DNA from 2 places in the Noviherbaspirillum saxi genome. Region 2 is predicted to be linked to the other one. Evidence: riboswitches for the same ligand, from Rfam matches in the RefSeq annotation. Region 2 holds a riboswitch; the other holds the start of a gene.
The links. Region 2 has a riboswitch for cobalamin ahead of D3871_RS05880 (TonB-dependent receptor domain-containing protein). Riboswitches for the same ligand answer to the same signal wherever they lie in the genome.
Positions count from the first base shown of each region.

Region 1: another riboswitch for cobalamin. It lies ahead of D3871_RS08185 (CoA-acylating methylmalonate-semialdehyde dehydrogenase); the one in region 2 lies ahead of D3871_RS05880 (TonB-dependent receptor domain-containing protein).

Region 1 is NZ_QYUO01000001.1:1,735,506-1,739,717, forward strand. It holds gene D3871_RS08175 (3-hydroxyacyl-CoA dehydrogenase NAD-binding domain-containing protein) at 1-1,804, shown strand, start outside; cobalamin riboswitch at 1,952-2,164, shown strand; gene D3871_RS08185 (CoA-acylating methylmalonate-semialdehyde dehydrogenase) at 2,437-3,972, shown strand; gene D3871_RS08190 (acyl-CoA dehydrogenase family protein) at 3,986-4,212, shown strand, end outside.
Region 2 is NZ_QYUO01000001.1:1,226,563-1,230,774, reverse strand. It holds gene D3871_RS05885 (FecCD family ABC transporter permease) at 1-457, opposite strand, end outside; gene D3871_RS05880 (TonB-dependent receptor domain-containing protein) at 472-2,340, opposite strand; cobalamin riboswitch at 2,486-2,721, opposite strand; gene D3871_RS05875 (histidine phosphatase family protein) at 2,810-3,367, opposite strand; gene D3871_RS05870 (adenosylcobinamide-GDP ribazoletransferase) at 3,369-4,133, opposite strand; gene cobT (nicotinate-nucleotide--dimethylbenzimidazole phosphoribosyltransferase) at 4,139-4,212, opposite strand, start outside.

The sequences.
Region 1 (4,212 bases), 510 kb from region 2:
TGCCGCGATTCATAGCGTTTGCATGGGTGGCGGTCTTGAACTCGCTTTGGGCTGCAACTATCGCGTGGTATCGCCGGCTGCCCAAATCGCACTGCCGGAAGTCAAACTCGGCATCCTGCCCGGTGCTGGTGGAACACAGCGCCTGCCGCGTGTACTCGGTCTTGAAATGGCCTTGAACATGATCGTCTCTGGCAATCCCGTGCCATCGGACAAACTTGCGAAGACAGGCCTGTTCAATGAGCTGGTCCAGGGCGACCTGATGGAAGGCGCAATGGCCTTCGCCGACAAGGTTGCCGATGTGCGTCCGCTGCCGAAGGTGCGCGACATTAAGGTCGACTATCCGAATTACGAAGGTTTCCTCCAGTTCTCCCGCAACACCGTGCGCGCAATGGCTGGTCCGTTCCCGGCGCCGTTGAAGTGCGTGGAAGCCGTCGCCGCCTCCGTCACCAAGAAATTCGATGACGGCATGAAGTATGAACGCGAACTGTTCACGGAATTGGTTCAGACAACTGAATCCAAGGCCTTGCGCCATTCCTTCTTTGGCGAGCGCGCGGCCAGCAAGGTGGCTGATGTACCGGAAGACACGGCGACACGCCCCATCAAGTCGGCTGCGGTCGTAGGCGCCGGCACCATGGGCGGCGGTATTGCAATGAACTTCGCGAATGCCGGCATCCCGGTCAAGATTCTCGAAATGAAACCGGAAGCGCTGGAAAAGGGCTTGGCGACGATTCGCAAGAATTATGAAAACACGCTCAAGAAGGGCAAGCTGACCCAGGAAAAATTCGACCAGCGCGTCGGCCTGATCACCGGCACGCTGTCCTATGAAGATATTGGCCAGGCCGATATCGTGGTCGAAGCGGTATTCGAAGAGATCGGCGTCAAGGAACAGGTATTCAAGAAGCTGGACGAAGTGATGAAGCCGGGCGCAATCCTCGCATCGAACACCTCGACACTAGACGTCAATAAGATCGCCAGCTTCACCAAGCGTCCACAGGATGTGATTGGCCTGCACTTCTTCAGCCCGGCCAATGTGATGAAGCTGCTGGAAATCGTGCGCGGCGAAAAAACAGGCAAGGATGTTCTCGCTACATCCCTGCAGCTGTCGAAGAAGATCAAGAAGACCGGCGTTGTTTCCGGCGTCTGCGATGGTTTCATCGGCAACCGCATGATCGAGCAATACAGCCGTCAGGCCGGCTTCCTGCTGGAAGAGGGCGCATCGCCCGAGCAGGTGGACAAGGCGATTGAAAAATTCGGCTTCGCAATGGGTCCGTTCCGTATGGGCGACCTCGCAGGCAACGACATCGGCTGGGCAATTCGCAAACGCCGTTACGTCGAAAAGCCGGAAGTCACTTATTCCAAGACTGCGGACCTGCTGTGCGAAATGGGCCGTTACGGTCAAAAGACCGGAGCAGGCTGGTACGACTACAAGCCGGGCGACCGCAAACCCTATCCGGCGCAAGTCGTAAACGACATGATCGTCAAGCACTCGGCCGATCTCGGCATCGAGCGCCGCAAGATCAGCGACCAGGAAATCGTCGAACGCCTGGTGTATGCACTCGTCAATGAAGCTGCTTACATCCTCGAGGAAGGCATCGCCCAGCGCGCATCCGACGTCGACATGGTATACCTGACCGGCTACGGTTTCCCGCTGTTCCGCGGCGGCCCGATGTTCTACGCCGATACCGTTGGCCTGCAGAACGTTGTGATGGCAATGGAAAAGTATGCGAAAGGCCGTCATGGCCAAGCCTGGAAACCAGCACCGCTGCTGGCAAAACTGGCGGCCGAAGGCAAGACCTTCAACTGACGCGCCAACGTAATACCTCGATTTACCGGAAAGCCCGGGCCCTCAAGGCCCGGGCTTTTTTCTTGAGGATGAAACTGCACTAGCATTGCGCCCTCATTCGGCAAAACATGCGTATTTTGTATTTACGTTTACGTTAACGTAAATTGATGTTATCGTTAATCATCAGGTGCTGCACCGCCGATTCCGGCGTGCAGTTAAACGGGAAAGCGGTGCGTGTCTATGTATGTGACACCATGCCGCTGCTGCCCCCGCAACGGTAAGCAAGTGTGGTCGCGTCTTTCACGCCACTGGTCGATGGACCGGGAAGGCGATGCGGCAAGTCTTGCAAGCCCGGATACCGGCCTGATGATCTATCAGGAATGGTTGCGGAGGGCAGCGATTCGATGAAGGTCACGTATCGCCTGTGCCATGCAGTGCGCAGCGAGAGGGCCTTATTCGATTTTGCTTCCACCTTCATTCCTTGGGTCTCGGTCGTGCACGGAGGGTGCGTTACCGGGGCGCGCAATGTCCTTTCTTGCAGCGCTCAGTTCGCGGGGCCGGTGCACGAGCGCAAGGAAGGCTGGTGTGCCGGTTCCCTTTACATCATCTGGCTGTAGCGATTGCAGCACAGCCCTGATTCGAGGAAACAGACCATGACCAATCCAGCACAGGCCCATGCGGCCGCCTTTCCCTTTGTCCCCACAGTCAAGCTACTGATCAACGGCGAACTTGTCGAGTCATCGGCCAGGGAATGGCGCGATGTCGTCAATCCCGCCACCCAGGAAGTCCTGGCCCGCGTGCCGTTCGCCACGCCGGAGGAAATCCAGGCGGCGGTCGCCAGCGGCAAGCGCGCTTTCCAAACCTGGCGCAAGACCCCGATCGGCGCGCGCGCGCGTATTTTCCTGAAGTATCAGCAACTCATCCGCGAGAACATGAAGCAACTCGCGGCTATTCTGACGGCAGAGCAAGGCAAGACGCTCGCCGATGCGGAAGGCGATATTTTCCGCGGGCTGGAAGTCGTCGAACATGCCGCCAACATCGGCGGCCTGCAAATGGGCGAACTAGCGAACAATGTCGCCAATGGCGTCGATACCTATACCCTGCTGCAGCCGCTGGGCGTATGCGCCGGCATTACACCTTTTAACTTCCCTGCGATGATTCCGCTATGGATGTTCCCGATGGCGATCGCATGCGGCAATACGTTCGTGCTGAAGCCTTCGGAACAGGATCCGTTGGTAACGATGCGGCTCGCTGAACTGGCGCTGGAAGCAGGCATTCCGCCCGGCGTGCTGAACGTGGTGCATGGCGGCGAAGACGTGGTCAATGCGATCTGCGACCACCCGGATATCAAGGCTGTGTCGTTCGTCGGTTCCACCCGTGTCGGCACGCATGTGTACCAGCGCGCCTCATTGGCCGGCAAGCGCGTGCAGTGCATGATGGGCGCGAAAAACCATGCGGTCATCCTGCCGGACGCCAATAAGGAACAAACCATCAATAGCCTGGTCGGTGCGACCTTCGGCGCCGCTGGACAGCGCTGCATGGCCGTATCCGTGGCAGTACTGGTCGGAGACGCCCGGCACTGGATAGCGGATCTGGTGTCAACCGCAAAGACGCTCAAGATCAATGCCGGAGTCGAGCCGGGTACCGACGTGGGGCCGGTGATCTCATGTGCTGCACGCGAACGTGTGCTCGGCCTGATCGAGCGCGGCGTGGCGGAAGGCGCAACGCTGGAGCTCGACGGCCGCCGCCCGCATGTGCCTGGCTATGAACAAGGGAACTTCGTCGGTCCGACGATCTTCTCCGGCGTCAAACCCGGCATGAGCATCTACGATCAGGAGATCTTCGGCCCGGTACTTTGCCTTGCCTCGGCGGCCACGCTTGACGAAGCGATCGACCTGATCAACGCCAATCCGAACGGCAACGGCACGGCGATCTTCACGCAGTCCGGCGCGGCCGCGCGCAAGTTCCAGGAAGAGATCGACGTCGGCCAGATCGGTATCAACGTGCCGATCCCGGTGCCGGTTCCGCTGTTCTCATTTACCGGTTCGCGTGCGTCGAAGCTGGGCGACCTTGGTCCGTACGGCAAGCAGGTCGTGACCTTCTATACCCAAACCAAGACCGTGACACAGCGCTGGTTCGATGACAACAGCTTGTCGGTCGGCGTCAATACCACCATTGCACTTAAGTGATGCGGGAGCTGCAATGGATTTCGATCTCACGCAAGAGCAACTGGCGTTTCGCCAAACGGCACGGGATTTCGCCACCGGCGAGTTGATCCCGCATGCCGCGCATTGGGATGCTCATGCACTGTTCCCGAAAAGCACACTCGCCAAGGCGGGCGAACTCGGCTTTTGCGGCATCTATTCACCGGAGGAAGCCGGTGGACTGGGCTTGTCGCGGCTGGACGCCACAATCGTGTTCGAAGAGCT
Region 2 (4,212 bases):
GCAGGTCGCGATAGGCAAGAATCAACAAAAGGAAGGCGACCGCGATCGCGCCGGCGAATGCGGCCAGGTCCACCATCCATGCAGCGGCCATGAACAGGATGGCGGCCAGCGCGCCAACCGCCGCACCGCCTGACACCCCGAGCACATAGGGATCGGCAAGCGGATTGCGCAGCAAGGCCTGCATCATGACGCCGGCCAGTGCGAGTGTCGCCCCGGTCACGAAAGCGGACAAGGCACGGCCCAATCGCAATTCAAGCAGGGTTGCCGCGAGTGACGCCGGCCGACCGGCCAGGATGTCGGCCAATGCCCCGAACAGTTCGGGCACTGACAGCGATACAGAACCGATGGCGCAGGCGAACAGTATGGTTGCGGCGCCGGCCGCGGCCAGCGCAGACAAGATCGTCACCGCGCGGCGGCGCTCGCGAAAGGACGGCAGTGAAATAGCGCTGCTATGCACGTTGCTCCCGTTGCTTAACGTATGCCGTAACGGATTCCGACAAAGACGCTGGAACCGACCGTGTTGTAGGTTCTCGCCAGTTCATATTCCTTGTCGAACACATTTTCCCAGCGTCCGAACACCGACCAGCCTGGCGCGAAATCATAGTGCGCGTACAGGTTGACCAAGCCGTAGCCGCCCAGGCGATTGCGGTTGTTGGTATCGTCGAAACGGTGGCCAGAGAACACGACTTCGCTTCCCGTGGTCAGCTTGCCGAGGCCGTATTCCAGCCCAAGGGTGCCATGTTTTTTGGAGCGGCGGGCAAGTTGCCGTCCGGTCGTCTCGTCCTTCGGATCCTGCAGATCGAACGCACCGCGCAGCTTGAAATCACCCAGTGGTACGGCGGCATTGAAACTCAAGCCTGTCAGCAATGCCTTGTTGACGTTGTACGCGCAGCCGAATGGATGGGTCGCTTGCTCGATCGGACAGACGGTGGTATTGACCAGCATGTCGGACAGTCGGTTGCGGTAATACACGGCGCTGTACTGCGACTTGCCGTTATCGTAGTACAAGCCGATCTCGGCATTTCTGCCCTTCTCCGGACGGTTGCTTGCAATGCCGAAACCCGGGAAATACAAGTCGTTGAAGGTCGGCGCGCGGAAGCTGGTCGCGACGCTGGCGCTGGCCCGCAATGCGCCTGTCAGACGGTAGCCGTAGGACAAGTTGCCGGTGGTTTTGGAACCGAACTGCGAATTGTCGTCGTAGCGAATACCTGCGGCAGCCAGGTGAGCGCCACGCTTCAATTGATAGGCGGCGGCCAGCGATTCGGTGGTGCGCGCACCTATCAGCTCCCGGGTGGTGGAGTCGACTTCTTCCCTGCGATGCTCGGCGATCAATTGCAGGATATCGGTGCCGAACACTGTGAAATTATTTTGCCAGCTAACATGCGTCTGGGTGGTATCGAACAAGGTGCGACCGGAGCGCATGTTCGATACGACACGATCCTGCGATTGTGATACCTGCACCTGGCTGGTCCAGTTCGGCAGGATCTGGTTCTTGCTGTAGACGCCATAGGAAGCCAGCTTCGTGCTGCTGCGGTCGTCGAAGGTCGCGCTATTGTCGAACCGGTTCTTGAGATCGCTATGCAGAAAAGTCAGACCGATATCATGGCCTTTCGCAAGCTGCAAACCGAGTTGTCCGCTCACGCTGTCGTTATCGAAGCCGTCGCGATCCGGATTGAAACCGAATGCGCCGGGCTTGGTCGCCGAAAAGCCGTCCGATTCGTCATGCGATGCGCGCAGCGCATAACGGAAGCCTTCATGCGATCCCGACACGCCCGCTTCGAGCTTGTAGGTATTGTGACTGCCGAATCCGGCCGACACGGTCGGTGCAGGAGGCCCATCGCCCTGCTTGGTGAAGATCTGGATCACACCGCCGACCGCATCGGCGCCATACATGGTGCTTGCCGGGCCGTACACGATTTCGACCCTGTCGATCTGCGACAAGGGAATGGATGACCAGGTTGCACCGCCGCTGGTGGAAGAACCTACGCGCACCCCATCGATCAGGACAATATTCTGTTTGTTGTCTGTCCCGCGCAGAAAAACCGAAGAAGACGCACCAGGGCCTCCATTGCGCACGACTTCGAGGCCGCGCTGGCGTTGCAGCAAATCGACCAGCGACTTGTGACCGGACTTGGCAATGTCGTCCGAGGTAATGATTGCATAGTCGCTGAGTACTTCAGTCGCAATCTTCGGCATCCTCGACACGGTGACGACTACGGATTCAAGTTGTTTTTCTTGAGCAGTTGCGAGCGACGATGCGGAAAACGCGGAGCAAATGGCGAGCGCCATGACCAAGGGCTTGCCTGCTGCCTGAGCGGCCAGGGATACGGATGAAGACATGATGTGATTCCAGTGAATAGCCAATCGCCCGCTTCCCCGCAGGCCGGATTGAAAGAAAGCATTCGAACTGGACGTGTATGTCGAAAGAGGTTGCCGTGCACGATCGATGTGCCGGTCAACCTGCGTTGCGACGGTCCCCGTCCGCATGCTTCCACCTGTTCTGGCCGGTATCCGGGCTGGCAAGATGAACCGGTCGACCTTCCCATGCAGACTGCACAGTGGTACGAGGGACCGTCTGTCAGATAGTCGCCTTGCGGCTTCCGTCATGACGCTTGCTTACCGTTGCGGGGGCAGCACACGTTGTACTCCGAAAAGCATCGTGTTTCCCGTTTAACTGCCTGCATGAATATGCAGGCGGGCACCAAAACCCGGCTATTGTAAAGCTTGCAGTACACGCCGACAACAAGCGTAAGCGCTTGAGGACTAGCCGCAAACAGAATTTCTCGTGCCGGCCAAACCGGAACTTGCCTTACTGACAATCAAGGATAGAGAGTGTCCCGTAACCAATATCATGCATCACAGCAGCGGCATGGCGCGCCACTTCAGCAACAGAACCGTAGTGTGGACATTGGCTAAGCAGGCGCAAGCTTCCCGCATGGCAAACGACGATCGCTGTCTGCACTGATTGCGCACGCAAGCTTTCATGAAAGTCGCGGACGCGCGTCGCCACTTCAAGCACGGTTTCGCCGCCGCCGGGACGGTAATGGACGACATCGGCAGCCCAAGCGTCGACTTCGGCTTGAGAAATGTTTTGCCAGGGGCGCATTTCCCAGGCGCCGAAATCCATCTCTGCGAGACGCGGGTCGACGATCGCATTAGCACTGCCATTTGCGTCGGCGATGGCGACCGCCAATGCGCGACAGCGTTGCAGCGGACTGCAATAGACCGGTAGGCCATGCGGCAGTGCGGGTAATAGCGACGCCAGCACGCGTGCATGTTCAGGCTCCGATACACGGAGATCGGTGCTGCCATAACAGACGCCAGGCTCAACCTCGGGCTTGCCATGACGGATCAGATACAAACGCATTTCAGTGTGCGGCTGCCAGGACGGCAAGGTAGCAGACGACTTCAGCGACCTGCTGGACTGCGCCAAGACAATCACCGGTGTAGCCGCCGAGACGGCGAACGAATTTGCGCGCAAGCCAAAGAGTGACAAGGACTACCGCCGCAAGGGCAGCAAGCAAGGCTTGCAGGTTCAGCCAGCCTAGTGTCAGCAAGACCGCCACCGGTACGGCCGTCGACAGGACCGCAACAAGAAACTCCCCGTGTGTCATGCCTTGCGCCAGAGGCTTTGCCTTGCCCTCGCCTTTGACATAGGCGAGCTTCCATATCAAGGCACTGGCTGCCAGGCGCGACAGTGGATGCCCCAGCAACAGTGCAGCGATAGCCGCCTGTGGAGGCAATTGCGCGAGCGTTGCAGATTTCAGGCCCAGTATCAGCACGATACCGATCGCACCGTAAGCGCCGATGCGCGAATCGGTCATGATCTCCAGCACCCGTTCGCGCGTCATGCCGCCGCCCATCCCGTCGCAGGTATCGGCGAAACCGTCCTCATGAAACGCGCCGGTCAGGTAAATGCCCGCAATCGTCGACAACATGACCGCGACGAGGGGCGGCAGCCACAGGCTCGCCAGTGCATAGACGCTGGCAGTGACCGCACCGACCACGATGCCCACTGCAGGGAAATACCGGCTTGCATGATGCAGCCATTCCGGCTCGAATCCGACCCAGCGCGGAATCGGCAGGCGCGTGAAGAATTGCAGCGCGGTGAAAAACAGCCTGAGCTGATGCATGGCGCCTAGCGCTCCTTGCCGCTGACCTGCGCAGATTCGAAGGTCGCCATGCGATTGAGAAAATTGACCGCTGCATGCA